Regions from separate parts of the Halocynthiibacter sp. C4 genome, predicted to be linked through region 1. Evidence: riboswitches for the same ligand, from Rfam matches in the RefSeq annotation. Region 1 holds a riboswitch; the other holds the start of a gene.
What was found. Region 1 has a riboswitch for glycine ahead of OU789_RS14780 (D-amino acid dehydrogenase). Riboswitches for the same ligand answer to the same signal wherever they lie in the genome.
Positions count from the first base shown of each region.

Region 2: linked by a shared signal. The riboswitch ahead of gcvT (glycine cleavage system aminomethyltransferase GcvT) and the one ahead of OU789_RS14780 (D-amino acid dehydrogenase) in region 1 are both predicted to bind glycine.

Region 1 covers NZ_JAPEIE010000004.1:44,134-60,408, reverse strand. Annotated here, with positions in the region: gene OU789_RS14840 (Mu transposase C-terminal domain-containing protein) at 1-349, shown strand, start outside; gene OU789_RS14835 (TniB family NTP-binding protein) at 351-1,232, shown strand; gene OU789_RS14830 (TniQ family protein) at 1,229-2,020, shown strand; gene OU789_RS14825 (LysR family transcriptional regulator) at 1,946-2,914, opposite strand; gene OU789_RS14820 (DoxX family protein) at 3,061-3,492, shown strand; gene ygiD (4,5-DOPA-extradiol-dioxygenase) at 3,552-4,373, shown strand; gene OU789_RS14810 (glutathione S-transferase family protein) at 4,386-5,345, shown strand; gene OU789_RS14805 (TRAP transporter large permease) at 5,420-6,712, opposite strand; gene OU789_RS14800 (TRAP transporter small permease) at 6,709-7,209, opposite strand; gene OU789_RS14795 (TRAP transporter substrate-binding protein) at 7,266-8,318, opposite strand; gene OU789_RS14790 (M20 metallopeptidase family protein) at 8,347-9,537, opposite strand; gene OU789_RS14785 (MarR family winged helix-turn-helix transcriptional regulator) at 9,683-10,171, shown strand; glycine riboswitch at 10,221-10,305, shown strand; gene OU789_RS14780 (D-amino acid dehydrogenase) at 10,404-11,687, shown strand; gene bhcB (beta-hydroxyaspartate dehydratase BhcB) at 11,687-12,640, shown strand; gene bhcC (3-hydroxy-D-aspartate aldolase BhcC) at 12,655-13,821, shown strand; gene bhcD (iminosuccinate reductase BhcD) at 13,891-14,856, shown strand; gene OU789_RS14760 (muconate cycloisomerase family protein) at 15,047-16,195, shown strand; gene benA (benzoate 1,2-dioxygenase large subunit) at 16,269-16,275, shown strand, end outside.
Region 2 covers NZ_JAPEIE010000002.1:804,106-820,380, reverse strand. Annotated here, with positions in the region: gene OU789_RS11220 (MORN repeat-containing protein) at 1-27, opposite strand, end outside; gene OU789_RS11215 (NAD+ synthase) at 301-1,953, shown strand; gene OU789_RS11210 (DUF1801 domain-containing protein) at 2,014-2,439, shown strand; gene gltX (glutamate--tRNA ligase) at 2,519-3,841, shown strand; gene OU789_RS11200 (MATE family efflux transporter) at 3,947-5,368, shown strand; gene OU789_RS11195 (gamma-glutamylcyclotransferase family protein) at 5,352-5,906, opposite strand; glycine riboswitch at 5,979-6,075, shown strand; gene gcvT (glycine cleavage system aminomethyltransferase GcvT) at 6,234-7,364, shown strand; gene gcvH (glycine cleavage system protein GcvH) at 7,379-7,738, shown strand; gene gcvP (aminomethyl-transferring glycine dehydrogenase) at 7,748-10,612, shown strand; gene OU789_RS11175 (NAD(P)-dependent oxidoreductase) at 10,613-11,599, opposite strand; gene OU789_RS11170 (glycosyl transferase family protein) at 11,610-12,593, opposite strand; gene OU789_RS11165 (nitrate reductase) at 12,590-15,196, opposite strand; gene nirD (nitrite reductase small subunit NirD) at 15,193-15,528, opposite strand; gene nirB (nitrite reductase large subunit NirB) at 15,525-16,275, opposite strand, start outside.

The DNA.
Region 1 (16,275 bases):
TCGTGATATCTCAATGATCTGGGTCGAACTGGACGATGGCCGATATGTTGAGGCGCGGTACAGAAACCTGGAAATTCCCCCCGTATCACTCTGGGAATATCGCGATGCGATGAGGAAGGCCCGTGCCCTTGGCAAGTCCGGGTCCAATGAGCTGGTGCTGGCTGAGCTGATCCGACAGCAACGCCAGATCGAAGCTGAAAGCCAAGGCCTGACGAAGGCTGAACGCCGATCCCGTGAAAGAAAAGGGACATTGGAGGGCGCCAACTCGGCTGTCGCGATAACCGAAGGGCTGCGCGCGATCGATACGGGTGATACATCGCGCCCATTGTTCAAGGTGGAGAGATGGTGAATTGAGGGCAAGGACAACTGAGGAAGACGGTCGGATCGCCCTCATTCAATCGGATATCTGGATCGGCTTTCCACGGGCCGAACAGGTGTTGGACCGCTTGCAGGGCATGATCGAAGCGCCACGGCAAACCCGTATGCCTGGGCTTCTTGTGCATGGCGCCTCCGGGATCGGAAAGACGATGATCGCCCGAAACCTGTCGCGCAAGTACGCACCAGACTACGATCCGGCGTCAGGCATCACCCGCACACCGCTGTTGCTGTTACAAGCGCCGCCAGCTCCCGACGAACGGCGGTTCTATCTGCACATCCTTGCGACCGTCGGGGCACCGGCCACGGCACTGAGCGCGCGCGCTCAAAATGTGGCCTCCCTCGAAGTCCGTGTCGTCGCGCTTTTGCGCGACCTTGGCTTGCGGATGATCATGATCGACGAGGTCCACAACCTCTTGGCCGGGACCCATCGCGAACAGCGCCGCTTTCTTAATGTTCTTCGGTATCTCAGCAATGAGCTAGAGGTGTCACTGGTCTGCCTCGGGGTCAGCGAGGCCGTCGATGCTATTCGCGGTGATATCCAGCTGGCCCGACGGCTGGACGAACATCACCTGCCAAACTGGCGCGACGATGCCGAGTTCTCGGACATGATTCAGACACTCATCGCGGCAATGCCCCTCGAGAAGGAATCCAATCTGAAGGTCAAGTCACTCAAGCAGATACTTGCGCTGAGCGGCGGGGTGACCTCGCGCATCTTCGCCCTGATCAAGGATCTTTCCATCGACGCCATTGTCACAGGCGAGGAATGCATCACCGATGACGCAATCGCCAGATGGACGCCGGTTTGGTCGCGCCATGCGACTGCCCAGCGGCGGTTTGAGCCGTCCGGGGTTTGAAGTCGCGCCCGCTACCCAAGACTGTCGCGCCGCTGCCAGACGAGTTGTTGTCAGGTTGGTTGTCTCGGTTGGCTGCGGCCAACTACTGCGATGACGCCGAACTGCTGGCTCATATCAAAATCGATACCGCGCATGGCACCGCCTTGGACTTCTACGTCGACGCGGCTGTGGCGGAGAAGATTGCCAATGCCGCACGGGTCGACCCAGATGTCGTGCGATCTTTGACCTTTCCAGCAATGACGCCACGAGAAGCATCGCTGACGGCCCAGGTGCCATTCCAGCAATGCCTGCAATGCTCCAGAGAGGGCCTTTCGCTCAGGCATTGGAGGCGGGCCTGGGCATTCGACTGTCAGGTTTGCGGGACGAGACTTGTGCAGACCCTTGGCAAAGCAGGTGACGAACAAATATCCGACAAACTGATTTACCGAGCGCGCCGCGGGGCAGGGATGCTTGAGTGCGCCGCGCGATCACGCAGCCCCAAGCAACTTCGGCGCGCAATGCGCGCGGTCACCTTTTCCATGTCACTTAAGGGCTGCCACGGGGAGCCGTTGTTCGCTCTTCAGAGCCACAGACCAGAAGTGAGGCTGTTTTGCCTTGCCGCAATCGCCGCCGCGCGATCTCATCCCTTGGCTAAGGCAGCCATCGTCAGCTCCGCCATAGACGACTTTGCCAGGGTTGCTCTCTTGCGCGCCTTCGAGAAGGAGCATCGATTGCTAGCCGCGGTCGATCACATCGCGCAAAGGCACGCGAGAAGCAAAGGCCCCATGACAGCCGAATCTCGCAATTAAGGGCAAAACTCGACGCCGAAAGCGTCTCGTCTCAATTTTAAGGGCAACGCGACACTTGCGTGGCAGTGTGCGGCCTTCCAGATAGACCGCGCCGATCGGGCTGCTTTCGGACTGGTATTTTTCCAGAAGCGTGACGAGATCGCCTTCTTTGACCGCTTCGCGCAATGCGAAATTAGGCACATATGCAATGCCGAGACCATTGGTTGCCAGTTCCACGGCGGCACTCGCCGAATTCACCTGAAATCGGCCGGTCACATTCGCAACAATCTCTGAACCATCTTTACGTAGCACCCAACGGCGTGGGTTCCGCCGGTTCGTGTCAACAATGCAGGCATGGTTTGACAATTCCGTCGGCGTACTTGGTGCTCCATGCCGCGCCAGATAGTCCGGACTGGCAACCAGCACGCTCCGAAACTCTCCGAGACGGCGGACCTTGAGCGAAGCCTGATCGAAATGGCCGAGCCGAAAGGTCAGGTCGAGGCCCTCGGCGGCGAGGTCGAGATATCTGTCGTTGAGCCTCAGATCGATTGATATTGCGGGATGTTGGGCTGCGAAGCGGGCCAGCACGCCGACGACATAGATCTCTCCAAACGTGATCGGGGCGGACACCCGCAGTGTTCCGGAGAGACCTTTCGAACTCTCGGAAACCTCATTCAGAACAGTGTCGAATTCGTCCAGAAGCGCCGGCGCGCGTGCGAGCAGGTCTTCGCCTGCGGGTGTAAGGCCGACTTTGCGGGTGGTCCGTTGCAAAAGACGCACGCCAAGCCGCGCTTCCAGCTCGGCAACATATTTGGACGTCAGCCGGTTCGAGACACCCAACTGGTCCGCAGCCGACGTGAAGGAGCCGGTTTGAGCAGTGGCGACAAAGGCGCGCACCTGGTCGAGAAGATCCATGGCATAATTCCGAACAAAACGTGGAAAGTCATTCCTTAACATCTCCATTTTGTTGATGGCCTGCAAGCCCTAGGTTGCAGTCCATTACAAACCGGACACCAGGCTTTGCACCCGACGTCCAAACGATATTCCAAGGAGTACCCGACATGACCACCACCCCTGCAAACACCAATGCCGATCTTGCCGCCCTCGCCCTGCGCGTCGCAAGCGGCGTGGCCTTTCTCGCCCATGGCTGGCTGAAGGTCAGCGTCTTCACCGTCGCCGGCACCGTCGGCTTCTTCGAAAGCCTCGGCCTGCCCGGCTTCTTCGCCTACCTGACTATCCTGGGCGAACTCGGCGGTGGCCTGGCGCTGATCCTCGGCCTCGGCGTCCGCGCCGTCTCGATCCCGCTCATCGCTATCCTGCTGGGATCTGTTTGGGCGCATTCGGGCTTCGGCTGGACATTCTCGAACGAAGGCGGCGGCTGGGAGTTCCCGCTGTTCTGGGCCGTTGTCCAGGGCGTGATCCTGCTTTTGGGCGCTGGCGCCTACGCGCTCCGTCTCCCGGTTCTTGACCGCGCCATCGGCAAGTTCGCCTGAGCGCCCATCAGATAGCCGGACTGCCAACAGGCGGTCCAGCCCCATTCGGGAGACCCTTCATGCAAACGTACAGCCTTCAGGACCTATCCGACCGCTTCGCGCCCTCCGACCGGATGCCCGTGGTGTTTCTTGGACATGGCAGCCCGATGGATGTCATCGAGGACAATGCCTACAGCCGGGCCTGGTCGGACCTTGGCAAGAGCCTGCCGCGACCCAAGGCCATTCTCGTCGTTTCGGCCCACTGGATGACGCAGGGCACCACGCTTGTCGACGTGTCCAAGATGCCGCGCACGATCCACGATTTCTACGGTTTCCCGCAGGCCCTGTTCGACCAGCAATACCCCGCACAGGGTCAACCCGGCCTCGCCCGCGAGGTCGTCACGCTCCTAAAAAGCCACCGGGCGCAGGAGAATGACCGCTGGGGGCTCGATCACGGCGCCTGGGCCGTCCTGAAGTTTCTCTATCCCCAGGCCGATGTGCCGGTCTTCCAGGTCTCGGTCGACATGAGCCGCGGGCTTTCGCATCAACTCGAGATCGGTCGCACCCTGTCGAAGCTGCGCGATCGCGGAGTCCTGATCCTGGGGTCGGGCAACATCGTTCACAACCTGCGGACAATGCGGCGCGGAGGAAAGCCGCTCGACTTCGCGTTGGAGTTCGACACGCTTTTCGCCGGCCGCCTGACCGACCGAGATATCGCTGCGCTTGCAGATGCCGAGGGGCTCGGTTCCCTGCTGCGAGCCGCCCACCCGACGGTGGATCATTATCTGCCTGCGCTTGCAATTGCCGGCGCGTCGGATGCACGCGACGACCTGACCTTCATGACCGATGCCATCGATCTGGGATCGGTGTCGATGCGGTCGTTCATCTTTCACGCGAATTGAGGACACAGACCCATGCTTGTCGACGGAAAATGGATGGAAAACTGGCAGCCAGTGCAGAAAGCCGACAAGGACGGCCGCTTCGTGCGCCAGACCTCCAGCTTTCGCAACTGGATCACGCCGGACGGTGCGCCCGGCCCGACCGGGGAAGGCGGGTTCACGGCCGAATCTGGCCGCTACCGGCTTTATGTTGCTCTGATCTGTCCCTGGGCGTCGCGTGCGCTGATCGCCCGAAAGCTGAAGGGACTTGATCACATAATCCCGGTGACCGTGGTGAACCCGACCCTGACCGATCAGGGATGGAGTTTCGGTGGTTTTCCCGGCGCTGACAGGGATCCGCTGTTCGGGTCACGCTATATGCACGAGATCTATACTTCGTCCGATCCAAGTTTCACCGGGCGCGCAACGGTTCCGGTGCTCTGGGACACGAAGCGGAATGTGATGGTGAACAACGAAAGCGCCGATATCCTGCGCATGTTTGATACCGCCTTCGAACATCTCGTTCCCTCCGATCTGCGGCTCTATCCTGCGCATCTGGCAGCGGAAATCGACGCTCTCAACCCGCGCCTCTACGACCTGCTCAACAACGGCGTCTACAAGGCGGGCTTCGCATCGTCACAGCACGCCTATGAAGAGGCGCAGGAGGGCGTGTTCGCGATGCTGGATGAACTCGAGGACCGGCTGACCGGCGACTACCTGTTCGGGGACAGTGTGACGGAAACGGACGTTCGCGCTTTCGTGACGCTGATCCGTTTCGACGCAGCCTATCATGGTCTGTTCAAGACCAACCGGCGGCAGGTCAAGGACTACCCCCGGCTCACCGACTACATCACACGGATGCTCAACTTGCCCGGCGTGCGGGAAACGGTGAACATGGATCACATCCTGCATGGCTACTATTCGATCAAGGCGCTCAATCCCAATGGGATCGTGCCCAAGGCACCCGATCATATCGCGGAACCGCTGAGCCTTTGAGGACATCGCCTAATAATGCGACGGGCGAGGATTTCTCCTCGCCCGTCGCTATTCATTTGGGAAGTGGCTCACGCCTAACCGACGGTGCTTCCCAGCCAAAGCGTGATCGCGGGGAAGGCCACCAGCAATGCAAGGCGCACCACATCTACGGCGATAAATGGTACGAGACCCTTGAAGATCCGAACCACCGGAACATCGGGCAGAACTGCCTTGAGAACGAAGACGTTCATGCCGACCGGCGGCGTGACGAGTGCGATTTCTGTCACAACGATCACGATGATGCCGAACCAGACCAGATCGAACCCTTGAGCGACCACGATCGGCGCGAAGAGTGGCACGAAGATCAGGATGATCGCCATGGAGTCCATGACGCAGCCCAACACCATGAACACGAGCATGATCGTGAAGATCAGAGCGTAGCCTTCAAGGCCCGTGGATTGCACCAGCGCCAGGACACCGGCTGCCAGACCGGACAGGGTCAGCAGTTTGGACAGCATCAGCGCACCAAACAGGACCGTGTAGAGCGAGACTGACGTATAGGCCGTGTCGATGATGACCGTCCGCAGCACTTTCCAGGTCAGGCGACCATGGAACGTCGCAATTAGGATCGCGAGGCCGGCGCCCATGCCGGCCGCTTCGGTCGGTGTGAAGAGCTTGGCATAGAGGCCGCCGATGATGAGACCGAACAGCAAAACGAAAGGCCAGATGCCGGACAACGCTTTCAGCTTTTCCGGCCAAGGCGTCTTTTCGCCTTGTGGTGCATGGCTGGGATTGCGCGCTGCAACGAACCGGATCGCGACCATATAAAGCGCGAGGCCCAGGAGGCCGGGGATCACACCCGCGATGAACAGGTCCCCGATATTGGTCTGGGTTAGGATGCCGTAGACTACCATGATGATCGAGGGCGGGATCAGAATGCCCAGCGTGCCGCCAGCGGCAATGGTCCCGGAGGCGAGCTCATCCGAGTAGTTGTACTTCTTCATGCTCGGATAGGCGACCTTGGCCATGGTGGCCGCGGTGGCGTAGCTGGAGCCGCAGACTGCAGAGAACCCGGAACAGGCAACCATGGTCGAAAGGGCCAAACCGCCACGTACATTGCCGACAAAGGCATAGGCGGCACGGAACAGATCGTGGGCGATACCTGTCTTGGAAATCACGTTTCCCATCAGGATGAACATCGGCACAACGGCCAGATCGTAGGACAGGACCGCGTCGGAAATCGTCAGCGGCAGGAGTTGCAGCGCGATGTTCCAGTTGATGGCGAACCCGATCCCGGCCACGGAGACGGCGAGCAGAGAGAAGGCGAGAGGCACCCGCAGAAAGGCCAGCAGAATAGCCGCGAGCATAGCAATGGAGCCGACGATCATAGCGCTTCCTCCTCGTGGGTATCTTCGGGATCGACCATCGGACCGGTGACGGCGATGGCCATGGCGGCCAGCGCCGAGAGGGCGCAGCTTGCGGCCATGTAAAAATAGAGCGGGCCGCGTGGGACACGGAGAGCTTGGCTGACTTCCGAGATGCGCGACGCGTTCAAGCCGTGCTTGATGAAGAGCCAGGCGATAAGAGCCAGCACTGTGGTCACCAGAACGCTGATCAGGACGCGCCACCACGCCATCCAGGGCTTGTTCACAAACTTGTCGAGCAAGTCGATTGTCAGGTGCGCCCCAGCCGCGGTCACCAGAGGAAGGCCGGCAAAAACAACCAGTGCCATCAGATGCTCTGTGATGTCATTTGCTCCGTAGATTGGTTTGCCGACAAGCCGGCGCCCGATCACGTCTGCGAAGGTCAGTGCGACCATTGCCAGAAGGAACAGTGCCATGACTGTTTCAACTCCCCGGCGGATTTTCCATGCCATGGACAGCATGATCCTGTCTCCTCCCAAAGAAGCGGGGACCAGAAAACCGGTCCCCGTTACGCGTTTTAGTTCGATGCAGATGATGCGGATTCGGTTGCAAGCGTCTCATACGTGTCGTTGTAGAAGGACAGCATGGCCTGCGGGTCGGCAACGCCAGCGGCCTTGGCGGCCTCCACCCAATCGGCAACCATCGTGTCGTAGATGGTATCCACCGCTGCGATCAGTTCGTGAGAGGCTTCCACGATCTCATGACCGGCCGCGCCCAGCTTTTCGGTGGCGGCAGGGTTTTGAAGGTCGAAGTTCTTGCCCCATGCGGCGGAGAGCGCTTCACCGATGATCCCTTCGATGGCAGCCTTGTCTTCGTCAGCCAACCCATCCCACTTGGCACCGTTCATGATGACGAAGAAGGTCGCGTCGTAGAAGCCCTTCGGGAAGATGGTGTGGTGCTCGAGGCTGTCTTCGAGGCGGAAGTTGACCACGGATTCCATGGTGTGAAGCGACCCGTCGATGACACCGCTTTCCAACATCTCGTAGGCCTTGGTGGCCGGTGCGGCCACCGGAACCGCGCCCAGCGAGGTCAACAGTTTTTCCTGGATCGGTCCGCCCATGCGGAACTTGACGTTGGCCACATCCTCGGGCGAGGTCACGGTTTTGGAGCCGTGGTGCAGCTGGCCGCCGCCGAACATGCCGACAGCAAGCATTTTCACACCGTCGAAAGCCGCGTTGTCGGCGAGGTAAGCCTCATAGGTCTGCCACAGTGCCCGGCTTTGAGCTTCGGCATTGGTTCCGGCATTCGGGAACTCGGCAAACCACATCGAAACGAAGCGCTCGGGCTCATAGGTGAAGTTGCCCCAGGTGATGTCGGCCACGCCGTTGCGTGCCAATTCCCAATGCTGGGGCGGGCTGGCCAGCGGTGCGGGCAGGATCACGACGTTGACGCGCCCTTCCGTGACTTCAGCGACCTTCTCCGTGAAGGGCACGAGGAAGTCGGTGTGCACGAAGTGGGTCGGCGGCACCCAGGACGACATCGTGAGCGTCTCGGAACTCGCCATCGTCCCCGCCATCATTGCGGTTGCGGCGACAGCGCCTTTGAACATGGATTTGGTGAAGGTGATCATCTGGATCCTCCCTTGGATGATATCTGGTTCAGGTCAGTTGGTGAGAGTTGAGCGTTGCGCTCGTGCGGTGCTTTGCCAGGTCGGCAAAGATGGCGGCTCCGACAGGAATGATATCCTTGTCGAAGACGAATTCCGGGTGGTGAGGCGCGTGACCGCCTTGTCCGATGAAGAAATATGCGCCTGGGACAATGGCTGAGAGCTCGGAGAAGTCCTCGGACGCCATGAGGCTGCGAGCGTTCTCGGTGACGCGCTCTGACCCAGCGACCCGCGTTGCCGCAGCCACGGCCGCGGCGACGCAGGTGGGATTATTCAGCGTAACGGGCACCATGCTGGTGACATCGATCTCGATGAGCACGCCAAAGAGCAGCTCGGCCGCGCGCACGGCGTCCTGCAGCAAATCGGCCAGCGTATCGCGCACCTCGGTCGCCGTCGTGCGCATTGTCCCTTCGATCCGGACTGTATCGGGCAGGATATTGCGGGCCGTGCCGCCTTGGATCAGGCCAATGGAAATCACGCCTGTGTGGCGTGCGTCAAAGCTGCGCGTGGCGGCCTGCTGAACGGATGAGATCAGATGGGCGGCCGCTGCAATGGCATCCTGCCCAGTATGCGGCATCGACCCATGCGCACCTTGCGCTCGGATCGTGATATCGATGTTGTCCGCAGAAGACAGAGCCGCTGTCGTCGGCACGCCGACCTGACCAGCGGGCAGGTCAGGTGAGTTGTGCAAGGCGTAGATCTCATCGCAGGGGAACCGCTCGAAGAGGTCGTCTGCGATCATTGCGCGTGCACCGGTGAGGAGTTCTTCTGCAGGCTGGAAGATGAAGCGAATTGTACCGTCGAAATCCCGATGCGCCGCGAGATAGGCGGCGGCGGTCAGTGCGGTGACCATGTGTCCGTCATGCCCGCAGCCGTGAAATCGGGTGGGAATTTCGGACGCGTAGCCGACCGAGGCTTTCTCCTGCATCGGTAGGCCATCAAGTTCTGCCCGAAAGGCGATACAACGTCCGGGCGCTTCAGGTGACGCATCTTGACCATGCAAGGTCCCGACGACGCCCGTGCCGCCGATGCCAGTCACTACAGTGTAACCGAGGTCGGTCAACCGCTCCGCGACAAAGGCCGCCGTCCGCACCTCTTCGAAGCCGATTTCCGGGTGGCGATGCAGGGTCTGCAGCCATTCTTGTGACGTATTGCGGTGAGTCTCGTACCAGGTGGGAAACATCTTCGCGGGCTCCAATTCATCTCAACGTGAGAATATTGCACGGAGATACTTGTCCGGCAAGATAGTTTCTTGTTAAGACTATTTCGTGTAGAAATCAGGGTAAGACGTGATACCTTTTTGGTATCGACGACAGGAGAAGCGGATCGTGCAGACCGACAAGACATTCAAGAATGAGCGCCTGACGTACAGATTGAACATCGTCGCCCAGGAAGCGATCCAGGCCAATGACGAGATTTTCCTGCGAGAGACGGGATGCCGGATCCGCGATTTGCGGGTGTTACGTTTGATCGATGATCGGCCGGGCACGACTTTCGCAGAAATCGCGAAAATAACAGGTTTCGACCGAAGTTTGACGTCGAGAATCATCCAGAACTTGATCGGTGCAGGTTTGATCGAGCGAGAAAACTCGACCGAAGACGCGCGGGTGTTCCTGCTCTCCACGACGCCAAAGGGCAAGGACGTTCGCCAAGTGGCACGCCGTTTGTCTGATCGTCTGGAGGTGATCCTGACGGACCCGCTCTCGTCACAGGAGATGCGGGCGTTCAACGAAATCCTCGCCCGCCTTGGGGCTTGGGTGACCTCGGAAGACTACCGAGATGCTCTCGCCAAAGAACCACAAAAAGATGCAGTCTAAAATAGTCTTGACGTGAAACTAATATCTGTTTAGAGCATATACAGCCTACCAAGCTGTCACAGGAGAGGCCGATCACTCGGCGCCGAAGGAGCAACCCCCCGGAACCTCTCAGGCAAAAGGACTGTGATTAGCGCGGCGATCTGAAGCGCGCTGTGGAGCCTCCGCATCCCGCGACAGAGGGGATTGGACCTGTCATCCGGCAGGACGAAACCTTGGGTCGCGGGAGGATGCCATGACCAGAATTGCCGTAATCGGCGCCGGGATCACCGGCGTAACAACAGCCTCGAGCCTGATGGACCGGGGCTATGACGTCACCTTGTTCGATCGCAATCGTTATGCCGCGATGCAGACATCTTTCGCCAATGGCGGGCAGTTGTCCGCATCGAATGCCGAAACCTGGAACCGTTGGTCCACGGTTTTCAAGGGCATGAAATGGATGATGACGCGGGGCGCGCCGCTTCTCGTTAACCCCAAGCCGAGCTGGCACAAATACAGTTGGATGGCCGAGTTCGTGGCGTCGATCCCGCAGTACCGGGCGAACACCGTCGAGACGACGCGCATGGCGATTGCCGCGCGGGGTCTGTTGCGGGAAAAGGCGGAGCGGCATGGGTTCGATTTCAACTGCGAGAACCGTGGCATACTGCACATCTATACGACCAAGGCAGAGTTCGATCACGCGACCGAGGTCAATGAGCTGCTTGCCGAAGGCGGGCTCGAGCGCCGCGCGGTGGCACCCGAAGAGGTCCGCCAGATCGAGCCGGCGCTGAGCGGCGATTTCTACGGCGGCTACTACACCGAGAGCGATTTCACCGGCGACATTCACCGCTACACGACGGGTCTTGCCAAATCCATCGAGAAAGCTGGGGCGGTTCTGCGCTTCGGCACTGATGTCGATGCGCTGAAAGCAGACAAGAACGAGGTGCGCCTGACCTGGAGTCGGAACAACGAAAGCCAGACCGAAACCTTCGATGCCATCGTCGTTTGTGCGGGTGTCGAAAGCCGAGGCCTAGCGGCGCAGCTTGGCGACCGGGTGAATGTCTATCCGGTCAAAGGCTATTCGATCACCGTTCGTCTCGATGACGAGGAAAGCCAGCAGTCCGCGCCCTGGATCAGCTTGCTCGATGACGAGGCCAAGGTCGTGACCAGTCGTCTGGGCAAAGACCGGTTCCGCATCGCCGGCACGGCGGAGTTCAACGGGTATAACCTCGATATTCGCGACGACCGGGTACGCCCGTTGGTGAAGTGGTGCGAACGGTTCTTCCCCGGTGTGAGCACCGAACACGCCATCCCATGGGCGGGTCTTCGTCCGATGATGCCGAACATGATGCCGAAGGTCGGGCAGGGCGTCCGCGACCGGGTGTTCTACAACACCGGACACGGGCATCTTGGCTGGACCCTGTCTGCCGTTACCGCCGAAATGGTGGCCGAGAAGGTTGCGGAGTCGCGGACCGTCAATAGTGCAGGCACCGTGATCTCAGGCGCCACGGCCCCTCTGCAAGAGCAAGGAACAGTATGATGTACGTGCCCACCTACGACGACATGCTCGCTGCACATGTCCGGATCGCCCCGCACATTCGGCGCACGCCGGTGCGGACATCGGACTATCTGAGCGAACTGGCGGGTTGCGAGCTGTTCTTCAAATGCGAAAACTTTCAGGAACCGGGAGCCTTCAAGGTGCGCGGGGCCACGAACGCGGTCTTTGGCCTGGATGAGGATCAGGCCGCCAAAGGGGTCGCAACGCATTCGAGCGGCAACCATGCTTCGTGCCTGTCCTACGCCGCCATGTTGCGTGGCATCCCCTGCAACGTGGTCATGCCGCGCACCGCGCCGCAGGCGAAGAAAGACACAGTGAGGCGCTATGGCGGTGTGATCACCGAATGTGAGCCCTCCACAACCTCGCGCGAAGCGACCTTTGCCGAGGTGCAGGCCGCGACGGGCGGCGATTTTGTCCATCCTTACAACGATCCGCGCGTGATCGGGGGGCAGGGCACCTGTTCCAAGGAGTTCATGGAGCAGACCGACGGGCTGGATATGGTGGTGGCACCCATCGGAGGCGGCGGGATGATCTCGGGCACCTGCCTGACGCTGTCGACGCTGGCCCCGGAGACCAAAGTGATTGCCGCCGAACCCGAGCAGGCCGACGACGCCTATCGCAGCTTCAAGGCGGGTCACATCATTGCCGATGATGCGCCGAAGACGATCGCTGACGGTCTGCTTGTGCCGCTCAAGGATCTGACATGGCATTTCGTGTCGAACCACGTGTCCGAGATCTACACCGCCTCGGAACAGGAAATCGTCGATGCGATGAAGCTGATCTGGAAGCACCTGCGCATCGTGATGGAACCCTCGAGCGCCGTGCCGCTCGCCACCATTCTCAAGAATCCCGACGCCTTCAAAGGTAAGCGCGTCGGCGTGATCATCACCGGCGGCAACGTCGATCTGGACAAACTGCCCTGGATGCAGGGCTGAAAAGGAGAATTCTCATGAAAGACATGATTGACCTGGACGCCTACGAGGTTGGTTTCGACATTCCCGCCAAGCCGGGCATGGATGCAGACTTTATCCAAACGCCTGCTCTGGTGCTGGATCTCGACGCGCTCGAGCGCAACATCAAGAAGATGGGCGACTATGCCAAGGCGCACGGCATGCGGCATCGCGCGCACGGCAAGATGCACAAATCCGTCGACGTGTTGAAGCTGCAGATGGAGCTGGGTGGCGCCATTGGCGTCTGCTGCCAGAAGGTGTCCGAGGCCGAGGTGTTCGCCCGCGCGGGTATCAAGGAAATCCTCGTGTCCAACCAAGTCCGGAACCCGGGCAAGATCGAGAGACTGGTGCAACTGCCCAAGCTGAGCGGTGGCGAGGTGATCGTCTGTGTCGATGACGTCGCCAACGTGGCGGACCTGTCGGCGGCTGCCGTTAAGGCAGGCACCCAACTGGGTGTCTTCGTGGAAATCGACTGCGGTGCCGGACGCTGCGGCGTGACCACAACACCGGCGGTGGTAGAGATCGCCAAGGCGGCCGTTGCGGCGGACAACCTGACCTATCGCGGCATTCAGGCGTATCAGGGCGCAATGCAGCACATGGACAGTTTCGAAGACCGCAAGGCCAAGATCGACGCAGCGATTGCCCAGGTGCAGGACGCGGTCGACGCGCTGAAAGCCGAAGGGATCGAAACCGATTTGGTATCAGGCGGTGGCACGGGGTCCTACTACTTCGAGTCGAATTCGGGTCTCTACAATGAATTGCAGTGCGGGTCGTATGCCTTCATGGATGCCGACTATGGCCGTATCCTCGATCACGAGGGCAAGCGCATCGATGCGGGCGAATGGGAAAACGCCTTCTTCATCCTGACCTCCGTCATGAGCCACGCCAAGGCCGACAAGGCGATCTGCGACGCAGGCCTCAAGGCGCAATCGGTCGACAGCGGTCTGCCGTTCATTTATGGGCGCGACGACGTCGAATACGTCAAGTGCTCGGACGAGCACGGCGTGATTGCCGACCCGAATGGCGTCTTGAAGGTCAATGAGAAGCTCAAGCTCGTGCCCGGCCACTGCGACCCGACCGCAAATGTGCATGACTGGTATGTCGGTGTGCGGAACGGCAAGGTCGAAAGCGTCTGGCCGGTCTCGGCCCGCGGCCGCGCCTACTGATCCAATCTTGAAACATCGTACCCTGTCCGGCTTTCATCCGGGCGGGGCCAAATTCCTTGGAGCCTGACCATGCTGATTGTCCCCGAACGAGAAATTGCCGACTTGATGACCCAAAAGGCGGCTTTCGACGCGGTAGAGCAGGTCTTTGCCGCCATGGCGTCGGGAGATGCCTACAACTTCCCTGTGGTGCGCGAAGCAATCGGGCATGAGGACGCGCTTTATGGGTTCAAGGGCGGGTTTGACCGGGCCGGGCTGACGCTGGGCCTAAAGGCCGGCGGCTACTGGCCCAACAATCTGGAAAAGCGCGGGCTGATCAACCATCAGTCGACAGTGTTCCTATTCGATCCCGATACGGGCAAACCGTCTGCCATGGTGGGCGGGAACCTACTAACCGCCTTGCGCACGGCGGCGGCGTCCTCGGTGTCGATCAAGCACCTGGCACGCAAGGACGCAAAGGTCATCGGCATGATCGGCGCGGGCCATCAGGCCACGTTCCAACTCCGCGCCGCTTTGGAACAGCGCGCCTTCGAGAAGGTCATCGGCTGGAATTATCACCCCGAGATGCTGCCCAACCTAGCCAAGGTCGCCGAAGAGGTCGGCGTGCCGTTCGAGGCTGTCGATCTGCCCGGAATGGATGAGGCGGATGTCATTATTTCGATCACTTCGGCCTTCTCGCCGTCCCTTGTGGCGGATCACGTCAGTCCCGGTACGCACCTTGCCTGTATGGGGACCGATACGAAGGGCAAACAAGAGGTCGAGGCCGGACTTCTGGCCCGCGCCTCCGTCTTCACCGACGAGGTCGCGCAATCCATCAGCATCGGCGAAGCGCAGCATGCTATCGCTGAAGGACTGATCAGGGAAAGTGACATTGCTCAGCTGGGCGCCGTGATCAACGGCAGCCATCCGGGCCGCACGTCGGACGATCAGATCACTTTGTTCGACGGTACCGGCGTTGGTTTGCAGGACCTTGCTGTTGCCGCGGCGGTCGTCGATCTGGCAGTCGAGCGTGGCGTCGCCGTCGAGGTCGATTTCTAATCAGTAGTCATCCACGTAAATGATCCGTCGCAGGCGTCACGATTTGTGGCGCCTGTTTTCGTTTGAGAGGTTCCGCCGGGCGCGTCGTGTCTCGTCAGGGTATCACCCAAGACCTCCCCAATCATCGACAGAATCCGCCTCCAGCGGGCAATCTACAGCCAATGGAAACCTGTAGATGTGGTGAGCCCCAGTGACCAAGATTGACCAGATCGAGACCCTGATCCTCGACATCCCAACCATTCGTGGTCACGTGCTTTCGATGGCCACGATGCGCACGCAAACTGCCGTGCTGGTCAGGGTCACGTTCTCGGACGGCTCCGAAGGCATCGGCGAGGGCACGACGATTGGCGGCCTTAGCTACGGTCCGGAAAGCCCTGAAGGCATCCAGTCAGCGATCGAGACCTATATCGCGCCTGCGCTGATTGGTCGAAACGGCGACGATGTGAATGGTGCGATCCAGCTGATCGACAAGCTGGTGAAAGGCAACCGCATCGCCAAGACAGCCGTCGAGATCGCCCTCTGGGACGGGCTGGGCAAGCGCTTGGGCGTGCCGGTGTCGCAACTTTTTGGCGGGGCCGTGCACGAGCGTCTACCGGTCGCCTGGACGCTGGCCTCGGGCAATTCCGAGACCGACATCGCCGAAGCCCAGGAGATGATCGAAACCCGCCGCCACAACATCTTCAAGTTGAAGATCGGCAAGCGGTCTGTCCGCGAGGACGTGGCGCATGTGGCGCGGATCAAAGAGGCCCTTGGTGACGCTGCCAGCGTGCGCGTCGATGTGAACACTGCGTGGTCCGTGCAGGACGCACGTTGGGGACTGAAGGGCTTGCAAGAGGCAGGGTGCGAGCTGGTCGAACAGCCGGTGCCCGCCCGCTATCGCCGCGCCATGGCGGAACTCGCTAAAGGCTATGAAATCGCCGTGATGGCTGACGAGGCGCTGAATGGTCCCGAAGACGCCTTGGAAGTCGCATCAGTGCGCGGGGCGGATGTTTTTGCGGTCAAGATTGGGCAGTCGGGCGGGCTCAAGCGCGCATCGGAAGTCATCGCCATCGGTCAGGCGGCAGGGCTGGGCCTTTACGGCGGTACGATGCTGGAAACCGGTCTGAGCACTGCTGCGGCCCTGCAGTTGTTTTCGACTGTCGAAGATCTGGCATGGGGCACCGAGCTGTTCGGCCCGCTTTTGCTGACCGAAGACATTCTGGCCGAGCCGATCATCTACCGCGATTTCTGTGTCGAGATCCCCAAAGGCATCGGCATCGGCGCAACGCTCGACCAGGACAAGATCAATTTCTTCCGCCGCGATGGCGGTCGGACCATGAAAGCCGTCGCCGGCGAATAGGCCCGCGACACGGATATCAAACCCAGCCAAAGCGCGTGCCAAAGCGCCAAGGCAGTCAGGAGGAGGACCAACAATGTTCA
Region 2 (16,275 bases), on a different contig from region 1:
GGTAAGAGTGTCCTGCGCGAATGCCATGGACCCGAGCAAAATGAGTGCGCTTGTGCCGAAACCGAGGGCAAGCGTCTTTGCCGTGGTTTGTGTTTCGGCCTTGAGTAGTATCGCTTTTGGCACCGTAACCCCCGAGAATCCAACGAAATGCTATGGCAGCTTATGGGACAGAATTTGGGGTGACAACGCTTTTGCGTTCACAAGCAGTTAATGAGCGTCTAATTACCTGTGCCCCCTTTCCCTTGGGCAGGGGCTTGGGTAGATAACTCCGGTAAACGTATCGAGAAGACAGGACAGCTCGTGACATTTCGATTAACTCTGGCGCAGCTTAACCCCACGGTTGGGGATATCGACGGAAATATCGCCAAAGCGCGCGCCGCTTGGGAAGAGGCTCGCGCCGCCAAAGCTGATATGCTGGCCCTGCCGGAAATGTTCTCTGTTGGCTATCAAACGCAGGATCTTGTGCGCAAACCCGCGTTTTTTCGCGATGCGATGGCGGCCATCGAAGGTTTGGCCAAAGACTGTGCGGATGGGCCGGTCATCGGGATTGGCGGGCCGTACTTCGATGGCGAGAAGCTGTTTAACGCCTATTATATTCTTTCGGGTGGTGTGATCGCTCATAGGGCGCTCAAAACCAAACTGCCGAATGAAACCGTGTTTGACGAAAAGCGGCTGTTTGCAGCCGGAGAGGTTGGCGCGCCCTATCAAGTAGGGCCGCTCAAGATCGGCAGCCCGATTTGCGAAGATTCATGGCACGAAGGCGTTGCCGAAAGCTTGGGGGCGCAGGGCGCGGAAATCCTGCTGGTGCCGAACGGATCCCCTTATTACCGCGATAAATTCCCAACGCGCCTTGAACGGATGCGCGCTCGGGTGAACAACACGGGTTTGCCGCTTGTCTACCTGAATATGGTTGGCGGACAGGACGATCAGGTTTTTGACGGTTCAAGCTTCACCCTTAGGGCGGATGGTGCGCTTGTAGATCGGATGGGCGTATTCGCCGAAGAGCTGCGCCACCTCGATTTTGAAAAGGATGAAAACGGTTGGAGCGTTGTGAACGGCGAAGTCGCGCCGCGCCCTGATGCTTGGGAGCAGGACTATCACGTGATGGTGCATTCGCTGCGCGATTATATGGCCAAGACGGGGTTCAAAAAGGTGCTGCTTGGCCTGTCCGGCGGGATCGACTCTGCAATTGTAGCTACGATCGCCGTGGACGCGCTGGGCGCGGAGAACGTGCGCTGTGTTATGTTGCCCAGTGAATACACGTCGCAAGGGTCGCTTGATGATGCGGAGGCCGTGGCGAAAAATCTCGGCTGTCACTATGATTATGTGCCAATTGCCGAGGGGCGCGCCGCGATTACAAATACGCTCGCGCCGTTCTTTGAGGGGATGGAACCGGGGCTGACCGAGGAAAACATCCAATCGCGACTACGTGGGCTTCTTCTCATGGCGATGAGCAACAAGTTCGGCGAGATGCTCCTGACGACGGGCAACAAAAGCGAAGTCGCTGTGGGCTATGCCACGATCTATGGCGATATGGCGGGCGGATATAACCCGATCAAAGACCTCTATAAAACCCGTGTGTTTGAGCAGTGTCGCTGGCGCAACGCCAATCACCGTGTCTGGATGAAAGGGCCAGAGGGCGAGGTTATCCCTGTCTCTATCATTGATAAGCCACCAAGCGCCGAACTTCGACCAGATCAGAAAGACGAAGACAGCCTACCGCCCTATGAGGTTCTGGATGCAATCTTGCACGGGCTGGTGGATGAGGACTTGTCAGTGGCTGATCTGGTTGCGCAAGGGTTTGAGCGCGAAACCGTGAAGCGGGTGGAACATCTGATCTATATCTCAGAGTACAAGCGCTTTCAGTCCGCACCCGGTGCGCGTTTGACCAAAGGCGCGTTCTGGCTTGATCGTCGCTACCCGATTGTGAACCGTTGGCGCGACGGCTCCTAAGCCAGAAAAGCCTTGCCACAGCGGTTCGGTTTGCGAAAACTGAGCGCAAGGAGGTGCGTCATGGCCAACAAGACCCAACCCACCGAACAGGACGTTCACGCCTATCTTGCCGCAATTGAACACGAGGGCAAACGCGCGGATGCGCTCAGGCTGAATGATATATTCAAGCGCGTCACTGGATATAATCCGGTGATGTGGGGCGAGGCGATTGTTGGCTATGGGCAATACCACTATCGCTATGAAAGTGGGCGAGAAGGGGACTTCTTGGCAACGGGCTTTGCCCCACGCAAGGCAAATTTCTCTGTCTATATCATGCCCGGTTATGGCGACTTTGGCGATATTCTTGCGCGGCTTGGCAAGCATAAACTCGGCAAGGCGTGTCTCTATTTCAATAAGCTGTCGGATATCGATACGGATGTGCTTGAGGAGTTGATCGGTGCGGGTCTGCGCGATCTTGAGGGTCACTGGCCCGTTAAGCCGACATAAACGCGGGAAATCCTGCGGGTTACTTGCCTGCCGTCGCAGGGCAGCGTAAGAGGGGCCAAACCATCCAAGAGGCCCTGCCATGACAACCACCCGCTTTGCCCCAAGCCCGACAGGCTATATCCATATCGGGAACCTTCGGACCGCGCTTTTCAACTATTTGATCGCGCGCGCTCAAGGTGGCGAGTTTATCCTGCGGATTGACGATACCGATCCGGAGCGGAGCAAGGAAGAATATGTCGAGGCCATCAAAGAAGACCTCACATGGCTTGGCCTAACGTGGGATCGGATCGAGCGCCAGTCAACACGGCTTGAACGCTACGAAGAAGCGGCAGAGCAGCTGCGCAAGGATGGGCGGTTTTACGAGTGTTTTGAAACACCTGTGGAGCTTGATCTCAAGCGTAAGAAACAACTTAACATGGGCAAGCCGCCGGTTTACGACCGTTCGGCGCTGAAGCTGTCCGACGCCGAAAAAGACGCTTTGCGCGCGGAGCGTGGCGGCCATTGGCGGTTCAAGCTCGATCAGGAACGGATTGAGTGGCATGACGGCATTCTTGGCGATCTGTCGATTGATGCGGCCAGCGTGTCTGATCCTGTTCTCATCCGCGGCGATGGGCAGTTCCTTTATACGCTCGCGTCGGTTTGTGACGATATCGATTTTGGTGTGACCGATGTTGTGCGCGGCAGCGACCACGTAACCAACACCGCCACACAAATCCAGATCATCGAAGCACTTGGCGGCAAGGTTCCAAACTTCGCGCACCATTCGCTTTTGACGGGCCCGCAGGGTGAGGCGCTGTCAAAACGGCTCGGCACATTGGCGCTTCGCGATCTGCGCGCTCAAGGGATTGCCCCAATGGCGATCTTGAGCTTGATGGCGCGGCTTGGCTCTAGCGACCCTGTCGAACTGCGCACAGAAATGGATGACCTGATCAAAGGTTTTGACCTGAGCAAATTCGGGTCTGCGCCAACCAAATTCGACGTTGAAGACCTTAAACCTCTGACCGCGCGCGTTCTGGCCGAGCAGCCCTTTGCCGATGTCGCCGACCAAATCGCGGCACTTGGCGTTCCGGACGATCAGGCAGAAGCGTTTTGGGAAGCCACGCGCCAGAACATCTCGACCATGGCTGATCTTGAAGGCTGGTGGACCCTGTTCCGCGATGGTGCGGACCCTGTAATTGATGCGGATGACGCGGAATTCGTGAAGGAAGCGCTCGCGCTTCTGCCGGATGGTCCGTATGACGCGACAAGCTGGAAAGAGTGGACCACCGCCGTTAAATCAGCGACAGGCCGCAAAGGGCGGGGGCTTTTCATGCCGCTGCGCAAGGCTTTGACTGGAATGGAGCACGGACCAGATATGAGCGCGGTGCTGCCGCTGCTTCAGGTGATCCGCGCCAAAGGCTAGATCGCGCGACCGTTTTTGCGGTTCCCATTCGGGTTTTCGTCGCTATAGTCAGCCTTCCTGCACATGTGCCCGCGCGTATTTCTGCGCGGCGATCAGGGAGGTTGCATGTCAAATTCCGAACCCGCCAAACCCGCGAACGCGCAGGCTAAGTTCTTAACTGGCAATCTATTTCGGCATGTCACTGTCATGTCGCTCACCGCGTCTATTGGATTGATGGCGGTGTTCATTGTTGATTTCGTCGACATGATATTCATCTCGATGCTGGGCAAAGCCGAGCTTGCCGCTGCTGTGGGATACGCGGGCGCGATCCTGTTTTTCACCAGTTCTTTCGGCATTGGCATGTCCATCGCCGCGGGAGCGTTGGTCGCGCGGGCCTTGGGGCAGGGCGACGAGGATATGGCGCGCCGCCGCGCAACAACTTCGCTGTTTTATGGGGTTTTGTTCGGAAGTGTCTTTGCCGCGACGGTCTGGATATTCGTGCCGACGCTCGCGGGGTGGATGGGGGCAAAAGGCGATGTTTTGCCGCTCACGGTATCCTACCTGCGTATTATCGTGCCAAGCCTGCCGTTGCTGCTTGTTGGCATGGTTGGCGGTGCGATTTTGCGGGCGCATGGAGATGCCAAACGTGCAATGTTCGCGACCATTCTTGGCGGCGTTGTTAACGCAGTGCTCGATCCCATCCTGATCTTCGGGCTTGATCTGGAACTGACGGGCGCAGCGCTTGCTTCGGTGGCGGCGCGTATTGCGATTGCCAGTTATGCGCTGATCCCGATTTATAAACACTATGGCGGCCTGCAAAAGCCAACTTCAGAGGAGTTCGCGCTTGATTTCCGGGCAATCTATACGCTTGCCGTTCCTGCTGTTCTTACGCAGCTTTCAACCCCCATCGGGCAGGCCTATGTGACACGCGCGATGGCCGAATATGGAGAGGATGCCGTCGCCGGAATGGCGGTGGTGTCGCGGATGGTACCGATTGCTTTCGGTGTGATTTTCGCGCTCTCAGGGGCCATCGGACCGATCATCGGCCAAAACTATGGCGCGCAATTGCATGACCGCGTGCAGCGTGCCTTCAAAGATGGGTTGCTGTTTATTGCGGGCTACGTGCTGATTGTGGCGCTGATCCTCTTTGCGCTGCGCGGCCCTGTGCTTGCTCTATTCCGTGCGGATGGGGTGACGGCGGATATCATCTTGCTGTTCTGTGGCCCGCTGGCGCTCTTGTGGTTCTTCAACGGGGTGATTTTTGTGGCGAACGCATCGTTTAACAACCTTGGCCATCCGTTCTATTCCACCATGGTAAACTGGGGCCGGAACACACTTGGGACGATCCCGTTCGTGATTTTCGGCAGTATGTTATACGGGGCCGAAGGGGTGCTTATTGGGCAAGCGATTGGCGGCGTCGTCTTTGCGGCGATTGCACTTGTGTTGGTGGCGCGGATCATGCGCGACATCCGCGCCGAAAAACCGGTGGCTCCAGAGGCGTTTCGGAGCCAGAGCCGCTGGATGTCTCTGTTTAGTTTTCGGCGTTGACCTTGGCTACATAAGCATCAACCAATGCGGTTTCTGAGGGGCTCAACTCTTGGGCGCGCGGGTACTTGGGCGCGAGGCGGTCGTTTAGAATGGGAATGTCCCAGCCATCTGTTGTGGCAAAGAAATCTGCAACGCCCTCTTCGCCGAATTCACGCAAATACCCCTGAACCACAACGTCGAGATAACTGAGCAGAATGCCTGGCCCTTCGTCTGCATCAAACGGCTCCTGTTCGGGAACGGCATAGATTGCGATTTCGGGTTTGAACTCAAGCGGGTGGCGCACAGCGTCGGTGACGTGGCGGTTGTATCCGCTTTCGCGCTCATCAAGGGCCGCCCAATCCGCGCCGGGAACTTCGGCGATTAATCCGTCAATGCTGCTCTCGTCACATCGGATCGCTGTCAAAAGCGAGACGGGGTGATGCGGTGTGAAGCGCCACGTGCGCCGCCAGCCGGTGACATGGGCGCGATGGGCGTTGGTGTAGGTGTGGGTCGATTGGTTCACGAGCGAACCATAGCCAAAGAAGAAAGGGTTTTTCATGTAACCGGATTTAACCTGTATACCGGCGAATACAACCCCTTGCCCAAAAGCGCACAGGTGGGTACATAATGCGACATCCAAGTGGGAGAATCTGCGGGGCGAACGCCCTTCAGTGCCGAAGGAGCAACCGCCCCGGTAAACTCTCAGGCTTCAGGACCGCTCGGATACCAAAACTCTGGAGAGTGGCCATTGGCCCGCCGAAGGGATAACGATCTCAGGCGCCGCAAGGCAGAGACAGAGGGGGCATCAGGAGAGCGCGCATGGGGCGGGCTTGTTTTGGTGCCGCGCTGAATATCCAGTGTTGTACCGGTGATGAGGAGAAGGCAAATGGCCAACCCACACCTCGACGCGGATCTGGCGCAGACCGTATTCCATGACCTACACGTAGAATTGGGTGCCAAAATGGTGCCATTCGCGGGCTATTCCATGCCCGTGCAATATCCGCTCGGCGTTATGAAAGAGCATTTGCACACACGCACCGGCGCGGGGCTCTTTGATGTGAGCCATATGGGGCAAGTGATCCTGCGCGGTAATAATCCTGCGGCGGCGCTTGAGCGTCTGGTGCCGGTTTCGATCGTTCCTCTCAAAGAGGGGCGTCAGCGCTATGCTCTTTTCACCAACGAAGACGGTGGCATTCTCGACGACCTGATGGTGGCCAACCGTGGCGACCACCTGTTCCTCGTGGTCAACGCGGCCTGTAAAGAGGCCGATGTCGCGCATATGAAGGCGAACCTTGCTGATTGTGAGGTTGAGGTTGTCGAAGATCGCGCATTGCTTGCGTTGCAAGGTCCGAAAGCCGAAGCAGCGCTTGCTGCGCTTGCTCCATCTGCGGCCGATATGGTGTTCATGGATGTTGCTGTTGTGGAATCGGATTTCGGCGAGCTTTGGATTTCGCGCTCTGGATACACTGGCGAAGACGGCTACGAGATTTCAGTGTCCAACGACAGCGCGGTTGAATTTGCCCGTGCGCTTCTGGCCCAAGATGGTGTGGAGCCAATCGGCTTAGGTGCGCGAGATAGTCTCCGCCTTGAAGCGGGGCTGTGCCTTTATGGTAATGACATTGACGAAACAACAACGCCGGTCGAGGCCGCGCTTGAATGGGCGATGCAAAAGGTCCGCCGCACAGGCGGCGAACGTGAAGGCGGCTTTCCCGGGGCTGAACGAATTCTCGCAGAGCTTGAAAAAGGGGCAACCCGCCGCCGCGTAGGCATTCTGCCTGAAGGGCGCGCACCAATGCGTGCCGGAACCCAGCTTTTTGCCAGTGCCGACGCCACAGAGCCGATGGGGCGGGTGACATCGGGCGCATTTGGCCCCAGTATCGAACGGCCTATGTCGATGGGATATGTTGCTATCGACCACGCGGAAACCGGCACCATTATCTATGCCGAAGTGCGTGGCAAGCGGCTCCCCGCAACCGTGGCAGATATGCCTTTCCGGCCATCAACCTATAAACGTTAAACAGGAGACTCCCCATGAAATACACCGAAGAACACGAGTGGCTGCGCGTCGAGGACGACGTTGTTGTTGTTGGCATTACCGAGCACGCCGCCGAGCAGCTTGGCGATGTTGTCTTTGTTGAGCTGCCAGACGTTGGCACAACAGTCTCCAAGGACGACGAAGTTGTGGTGATCGAGAGTGTGAAAGCCGCTTCCGATATCCTCGCGCCAATCGACGGCGAGATTGTCGAAGTGAACGAAGCAATTGTCGACGAGCCAGGCAAGGTAAATGACGATCCAGAGAACGACGCTTGGTTCTTTAAGATCAAAGTCGAAGACCTCGGCCCAATGGACGACATGATGGACGAAGCCGCTTATAAAGCCTTCATCGGGTAAGGACACAAAATGCCCTATCAGACCACTGGTTATAACACCTATGATTTCGCAAACCGCCGCCATATCGGCCCGTCGCCAGATGAAATGGCCGAGATGCTCAAAGCAATCGGCTACGCGTCGCTCGATGAGCTGATTGACGACACAGTTCCGGGCAGTATCCGTCAGGCCGAAGCCCTGCCTTGGGCGCCAATGACGGAGCATGCGCTTTTGGAAAAAATGCGCAAGGTGGCCAAGAAAAACAAGGTGATGACCAGCCTGATCGGGCAGGGGTACTATGGCTGTGTGACCCCGCCGGCAATCCAGCGAAATATTCTGGAAAATCCAGCGTGGTATACGGCCTATACGCCCTACCAACCCGAAATCGCGCAGGGGCGTCTTGAGGCGCTGCTGAACTTCCAGACTATGGTAAGCGACCTGACCGGCCTTCCTGTTGCCAACGCATCTCTGCTGGATGAGGCAACCGCTTGTGCCGAGGCAATGGCAATGGCGCTACGTGGGTCGAAATCCAAGGCAAAGGCGTTCTTTATCGACGAGAATTGCCACCCGCAGAATATCGCGGTTATGCAAACGCGGGCGGCACCATTAGGTATCGAAGTCATCGTTGGCAATCCCGATGATCTCGTTGCCGAAGACGTATTCGGCGCGATCTTCCAATATCCTGGAACCTACGGCGAAATCCGCGATTTTGCGGCTGAGGTGGAGGCGCTTCATACCGCCAAAGCCAGCGCGATTATGGCGACTGATCTACTCGCCCTGACAATGCTCAAAGAACCGGGTGCGATTGGTGTTGATATTGCCGTTGGCTCTGCGCAACGCTTCGGTGTTCCGCTTGGTTTCGGTGGCCCGCACGCTGCGTTTATGGCCTGTGCTGACAACTATAAGCGCACTATGCCTGGTCGGATTGTCGGTGTGTCTGTGGATGCGCAGGGCGGCAAGGCCTATCGCCTGTCGCTGCAAACGCGCGAGCAGCACATCCGTCGCGAAAAAGCCACCTCCAACGTTTGTACCGCGCAAGCGCTGTTGGCCGTGATGGCGAGCTTCTTTGCTGTGTTCCATGGGCCGAAGGGTCTGAAATCCATCGCGGAAATGGTGCATTTCAACACGGTCGCGCTGGCAAACGGGCTGCGTGATGGTGGCTTTGAGGTCGAGACAGAGGCGTTCTTTGACACGATCACAGTCGAAGTTGGCGCGTTCCAGAAAGCGATCCTTAAAAACGCCGAAGCCGAGGGCATCAACCTGCGCGCTGTTGGTGACACCCGCGTTGGCATTTCGGTTGACGAGACGGTCGATGCGGCCTTGATCGAAGCGGTTTGGCGCGCCTTTGGTGTGAATAAATCCGCGCATGAATGGCTTGCGGATACCCCCGAAAGCCTTGAGCAAAGCTTCCCAGCTTCCTTCCTGCGTGAGAGCGATTACCTCACGCACCCGATCTTTCACATGAACCGCGCCGAAGCCGAGATGATGCGCTATATGCGCCGCTTGGCAGACCGCGATTTGGCGCTGGATCGGGCGATGATCCCTCTTGGCTCATGCACAATGAAGCTCAACGCAGCCGTTGAAATGATGCCGATTACATGGCCCGAATTCAACACAGTGCACCCCTTCGCGCCCAAAGATCAGACCGCTGGATATGCAGAGATGATCGAAGACCTTTCCGCGCGCCTCTGCGAGATTACGGGCTATGACGCAATGTCGATGCAGCCCAACTCCGGTGCGCAGGGTGAATATGCGGGGCTTTTGACGATTGCCGCTTATCATCGCTCTCGTGGCGAGGGCCACCGCGACGTCTGCCTCATTCCGGTTTCGGCTCACGGCACAAACCCAGCCTCGGCACAGATGTGCGGCATGAAGGTTGTTGTGGTGAAATCTGCAGAGAATGGTGACATCGACGTGGAAGATTTCCGCGCCAAGGCCGAAGCTGCGGGCGAAAACCTCGCGGCCTGCATGATCACTTATCCGTCGACCCACGGCGTGTTTGAGAAAACCGTCAAGGAAGTCTGCGAGATCACCCATGATTTCGGTGGGCAGGTTTATATCGACGGGGCGAACCTCAACGCGATGGTTGGGCTTTCTCAGCCGGGCAAACTGGGCGGCGATGTGAGCCACCTGAACCTGCACAAAACCTTCTGCATCCCCCATGGCGGCGGCGGTCCGGGCATGGGGCCAATCGGTGTGCGCGCGCACCTTGCGCCGTTTCTACCTGGGCACCCCGAGACTGGCGGAGAAGAGGGGCCGGTTTCTGCGGCACCTTATGGTAGCGCGTCGATCTTGCCGATCAGTTGGGCTTACTGCCTGATGATGGGCGGCGAAGGGATTACGCAGGCAACCAAGGTTGCGATCCTAAACGCAAACTACATCAAAGCGCGGCTCTCTGGTGCGTATGACGTGCTGTTCACTGGTAAAGGCGGCAATGTTGCGCATGAGTGCATCCTTGATACACGCCCATTTGCCGAAAGTGCGCATGTAACCGTAGATGATATCGCCAAGCGTCTGATGGACAGCGGCTTCCACGCGCCGACCATGAGCTGGCCGGTTGCCGGCACCCTGATGATCGAGCCGACGGAGTCTGAAACCAAGGCCGAGCTTGATCGTTTCATCGACGCGATGTTGTCGATCCGCTCCGAAATTGCAGCGATTGAAAGCGGCGAAATGGACGCGGAGAACAATCCGCTGAAACATGCGCCGCATACGGTTGCGTCGCTTGTTGGTGAATGGGATCGCCCCTATAGCCGCGAGCAGGGATGCTTCCCTCCTGGCTCCTTCAAGGTTGATAAGTACTGGCCGCCCGTTGGCCGTGTAGACAACGTCTTTGGCGACAGAAACCTTGTCTGCACTTGCCCGCCACTTGAGGAATACCTCGACGCGGCAGAGTAATTACCCGCTCGGGAACACACCCGCGACGGTTTCAAAACGGATATTGGCGGCGGAACATTCTGCCGCCAATTCTTTGCAGAACGTAGAGGCTTCGGTGTCTGCGTTGGTCAGCCAGACAACGCGCTTCCCGGCCTGTGCGGAGTCAAAAAGCTGTTGAAAAACCTCATTACTTTCAATGGTTTCAACGCGTTCGGCGTCCCTGCGGGCAAGCTCAAGAACGGTCATGTCTTTTAGGGGGGCGAAATAGATCGCGTCGGCTTCCTGCATCCGCTTTACCGCACGCAAAGTCATCATATCACGGGTGTCTGCGCCTGTTGAAACAACGCAAACACCCGGCAAGTCTTCGGTTGGTGCGCCGCCGTTTGCGATAGCCTCCTTGATCGCAAGGGCTGCGGGGCGCTCGCGCCCCGAGGTGAAATCTGCGCGAGGGCTTGCGGAAAACACCCATCGCCACAGATCGCGTCGCTTGATTGGGCCAAGGTTTTGTTCCGCGCTATTGCGAAGCCGCCCAGCAAGGGCCGCAAGCCCGCCGAGGTTTGGCTCTAGAATTTCTTCCATCCGCGTTTTGATCTGGCGGGCCAGAACCGGCGCCGTTCCTTCGGTGCCGATGGCTACTACAACGGGGTCACGGTCCACGATCGAGGGGGTGAAAGCATCGCACAGGTCGGGCTGATCCACCACGTTCACGGTGGCGCCAACGGATTTGGCAACGCCATGAATATTGGCGTCGGTTTCTTCGTCTCCTGTCGCGACAAACACAAGCGCGGACCCTGCGAAGATCTCGGGTGTGATTTCGCCTGTTATGCGCTCTGCGCGGCCTTCGTCGATGATGTCGGCAAGCTCGGCGTCGATCTCGCCCGTATGAACGATCACGATCTGGGCCTCTGTCTTAAGGGCAAGGCGGCATTTCTGTGCGGCCTGCTCGCCACCGCCGACAATCACAATGCGGCGGCCGGTCATTTTGAGGAACATCGGGAAGGTTTTCACGGGGTGTCCTTTATGTGGTGCTGTGTCGTGCGGCCCAAAGTGCGCGCGCCTGTTCGTCGGCGGCTTCTATGCTGTCGGCCTGCCTTGTGGTCAAGAGCGCAAGCCCTGCTGTGCCTATCACAACGGCTTCTGCAAACTCGTCCGAATGCGTTCCATTCCAGAGGTTTGCAAGGTCTTCGGGTTGGGATTCTTTCGTAGCGAGGCGGCGCGTTTCATCAAGAAGCGCGGGCGCGGTGCCTGTCCAAGGGCTTGTGTCGCGTAGGCCAAATCCGGCGATGTCTTTGGAGGGATGGCGCTCAAACTCGCCGCCGCCGCCTTTGATAACCGTCAGCCGCGCAAGTCCGAGAAGCGCGCCGGCGTCGGCCTGTAGCTCGCGATAAGACGGATGAAATACGCCCTGAACCGAAGCGGGCGCGAGCGAGGGGTTAAAGACCCGCAACGTGGTATTCACCGCCGAGCGTAGACCCAGCACATCGCGCAATTTTAGAATGCGGAAGGCATCTGGCGCGATTTCCTCAAGCGGGACATAGGCGATACCGCCGTTCTCGAGCGCTTTTGTTGCGGCCTCGGCTGTTTTTGCAACGGGGATTTCAACTGCTGTAAGCTGATCGCGAACCGAGGCAACAGGATTTTGGTGCGAGTTCCAACCGTGTAGCAAAACAGGTGTCCCGCTTGCGGCAATGAGCTTGGCTGACAGCAGGTAAAACGGAAGCCCGCGCGTACGCCCTGCGGCATAGGTGGGCCAATCAAGCCCAGCGGGGACATTCGTCCAACCCGCATCGACATGTGCACGAAGCGCTCGCACAAAACCTGCGATTTCAGGGGCAATCTCGCCACGGAACCGCATAAGCATCAAGAGCGCGCCAACCGCCTCTGGTGCTGCATCGCCTTGCAAAATGAGGGTGAACGCCTCAAATGCTTCTTCTTCGGTAAGTGATCTTGAACGCCCCGGTCCCCGCCCAAGAATTCGGACATAGGGAGCAAGTTTGTTCATTCGGCAGCCACTTTCATTGAAGGTATATCTTTCAGTAATGCCTGAAGTTCCGGCTTGCAAGAGCCGCAGTTGGTTCCCGCGCCTGTGCATTCGCCAAGAGCTTCGACCGTGCGCGCCCCATCGGAAATCGCCGCTTTGAGGGTGTTGATACCGACGTTCATGCAGGAACAGACCGTGGCGCCGGGGTCTGGTTGATCAGCCCCAGGGACTCCGGCAAGCACGTGCGCCGATGCCTCACTCCCAATCAGGTCACATACATAGCCACGCGCAACGGCAACTGGTGTGCGGGCGGCGAAATAGACACCGCGAAGGCGGCTATCCTCAAAGATCGCAACGCGGGCAATCCCGTTTTGTGCGTCCTCCAGCATCACGGCTTCACCGCCATCAAGGCCAAGTGTTTCGCGTGCTTCTTTTCCCCAATCCTTCGGCGCGCGCTGTCCTGAAATTTCGGCTTTCCATCCCGTTGTGGTTTTGGATTTTGCTACATAGCGGCGGGCGCTTTCAATCTGCTGATCGCTTGCGGCGAAGGCATAGAACGCGGCCTCGAATGGTGCGACGGTTACGTTTGCCCCTTTGAGTGCGGGTTGGCCTGACACGGGATCGGTCACGGGTGCAACAGCGTGGTTCACGCGGCCAGAGGCAGCAAATTGCGCGGTCCAATGCATTGGAACAAATATGGTGCCAGCCTGTACTTTGCTGGTAATCATAGCCCGCACAACAGCGCTACCATGTTCGCCCGAGATACGCAGCAGGGTCGCGTCTTTGATACCAAGGCGCAGCGCGTCAGTTGGGTTGATTTCGGCGAAAGGTTCGGCGAGGTGCTGGTTTAGGCGCGGCGCGCGCGCCGTGCGGGTCATCGTGTGCCACTGATCGCGGATACGACCTGTGTTGAGGCGGAAAGTTTCGCCGTTTTCAGCATGTTTCGGCGGTTTTACGGGAAGCATTTTCGCCTTGCTGTCCGCATGGAAAAAGCCGCCATCTGCGAAGAAGCGCTCGGTTTTAGATCCATTGGCGCGGATTGGCCATTGGGTTGGTTTGAGCACGTCATAGTCGGCCTCATCCAAGCCAGCGAGGCCGCTGATGTCGAAATCCTTGCCGAACTTTGCGGTTGCTTCGGAAAGGGCGGCGTATTCGGCGAAGACCTCGGCAGGAGAGGTAAACTCAAAGGCTTCCCCGAACCCCATTTTTTGCGCCACGTCGCAGATAATTTGCCAATCAGGGCGCGTTTCACCAGGGAGGGGTAGGAACGCGCGTTGGCGGCTGATGCGGCGTTCGGAATTGGTTACTGTGCCCGATTTCTCGCCCCAGCCCGCAGCGGGGAGCAACACATCGGCAAGCGCGCCAGTGTCTGTGTCTTTTAGGATGTCGGAAACAACGGTGAACGGTACGTTTTCAATGGCCTGCGCTACGTTTGCGGCGTCTGGCATTGATACGGCAGGGTTTGTAGACATGACCCAGAGCGCTTTGATCTTGCCATCTGCACAGGCTTGGAAAAGGTCTACTGCCTTGAGGCCTGCGTGATCAGCGATAACTGGGGCGTTCCATGCGGTTTGAACTGTATCGCGGTGGTCTGGGTTTTCCAGATCAAGGTGGTTGGCCAGCATATTCGCCAACCCGCCGACCTCGCGCCCGCCCATGGCGTTTGGCTGTCCAGTGACGGAAAACGGCCCCATCCCTGCGCGGCCGATACGTCCCGTTGCAAGATGGCAATTGAGGATCGCGTTGACTTTGTCGGTGCCGACGGCGGATTGGTTCACGCCTTGGGAATAAATGGTGACCACGCGCTCTGTGTTGATCCAGAGGTTGGTGAAATCTTCGATCTCGGCGGCGCTTAGTCCGGTGCTGCTTACGTCGCTGTCTTGTGCGGCGGCGAGTGCATCGGCAAAGCCATTCACGTGTTTGGCGACATAGTCGTCGTCAACCGCGCCGCGCGATGCGATTTCGGCGAGCAGGTGATTAAACAGGGCCGTGTCGCTATCGGCGTTGATGGCAAGGTGAAGATCAGCGAGGTCGCTTGTCGCTGTGACACGCGGATCAATGTTGACCACGCGCATGTCCGGGCGCGCTTGCTTGGCCGCCACGAGGCGTTGGAACAGGATCGGATGGCACCACGCGAGGTTGGAGCCAACGAGGACAACGAGGTCGGCCTCCTCAAAATCCTCATAGGTGCCGGGAACTGTGTCTGTGCCAAATGCGCGCTTGTGGCCCGCCACGGAGCTGGCCATGCAAAGGCGCGAGTTGGTGTCTATGTTGGCGCTGCCGATGAAACCTTTCATCAGCTTGTTGGCCACATAGTAATCTTCGGTCAGGAGCTGGCCGGAAACATAGAAAGCAACGCTGTCTGGGCCGTGTTCCTTGATTGCCGCGCTGAACTTCTCCGCGACGAGGGCTGTTGCCTCCTCCCAGCTTGCGCGTTGCTTATTGATCATCGGCGCGAGCAAGCGCCCTTCGAGCGTGATGGTTTCGCCCAGTGCCGAGCCTTTGGAGCACAACCGCCCGAAATTGGACGGGTGGTCCGGATCGCCCTTGATGGTGCCGTCAGCGCTCGCAAGAACGCCACAGCCAACACCGCAATAGGGGCAGGTTGTGCAGGTCATGCTCATGCGGCGGACCGTGCGGAAAGGCGGTTCACGTCAAGCAGGATACGCCCGTCCCGCACGTCGATGTCATAGGTTGCAACCTGTCCTTCGTCGGCTCCCTGTGCTTGGCCGGTGTTCATGTCAAACACCCAGTTGTGCAATGGGCAGGTAACGGACTCGCCATGCACGATCCCTTCGCTCAGCGGCCCCTTTTTGTGGGGGCAGGTGTCGTCCATGGCAAATACGCGGTCCTCTGCGGTGCGGAACACCGCGACGCATCCAAGCTGTGTTTTTACAAGGCGCGCCCCGCGTTGGGGGATGTCGTCAAGCGCGCCGATATCAATCCAGTCACTCATTCTGCGGCCTCCAAGCTCAGGTCAGCCATCGGCTGCCATTTTTTGCGGTTGTATTCGGGGGTGGCCTGTTCGGCCCATGGGTCTTTGCGATAGATGGTCTGTGAAAGCTCGAAGCGCTCCACCAATTCGGCGCGTTGGGCGAGGTCATCAACGATCTGTTCCTTGACCCAATCCAACCCGACCTTGGCGACCCATTTGTAAGCGCGATCAAGGTATTTCGCGTTTTCGCGGTAGATCTGCATGAACGCAGTCGTGAGGGCGATGGCTTCTTCTTCGGTTGCGACTTTGGCAAGCAATTCGGTTTCCCGAACGTCCATACCCGCAGCACCACCAACAGAAACCTCGTAACCCGAGTCGACACAGACGATGCCGATGTCCTTACAGGTGGCTTCCGCGCAGTTACGCGGGCAGCCCGACACGCCCAGTTTGACTTTATGCGGTGTCCAAGATCCCCAGAGGAGCTTTTCGAGTTTGATGCCCAGACCCGTTGAATCCTGCGTTCCGAAACGGCAGTGATCCTTGCCTACACATGTTTTGACCGTGCGCAGACCTTTGGAATAGGCGTGGCCCGATACCATACCCGCTTGGTTCAAATCGTACCACATGGCGGGAAGGTCTTCTTTCTTCACGCCCAGAAGGTCGATCCGCTGCCCGCCAGTTACCTTAACGGTCGGAACGTTGTATTTGTCGGCGGCATCCGCAATGGCGCGCAGCTCGTCGGGCGTAGTGATCCCGCCCCACATGCGC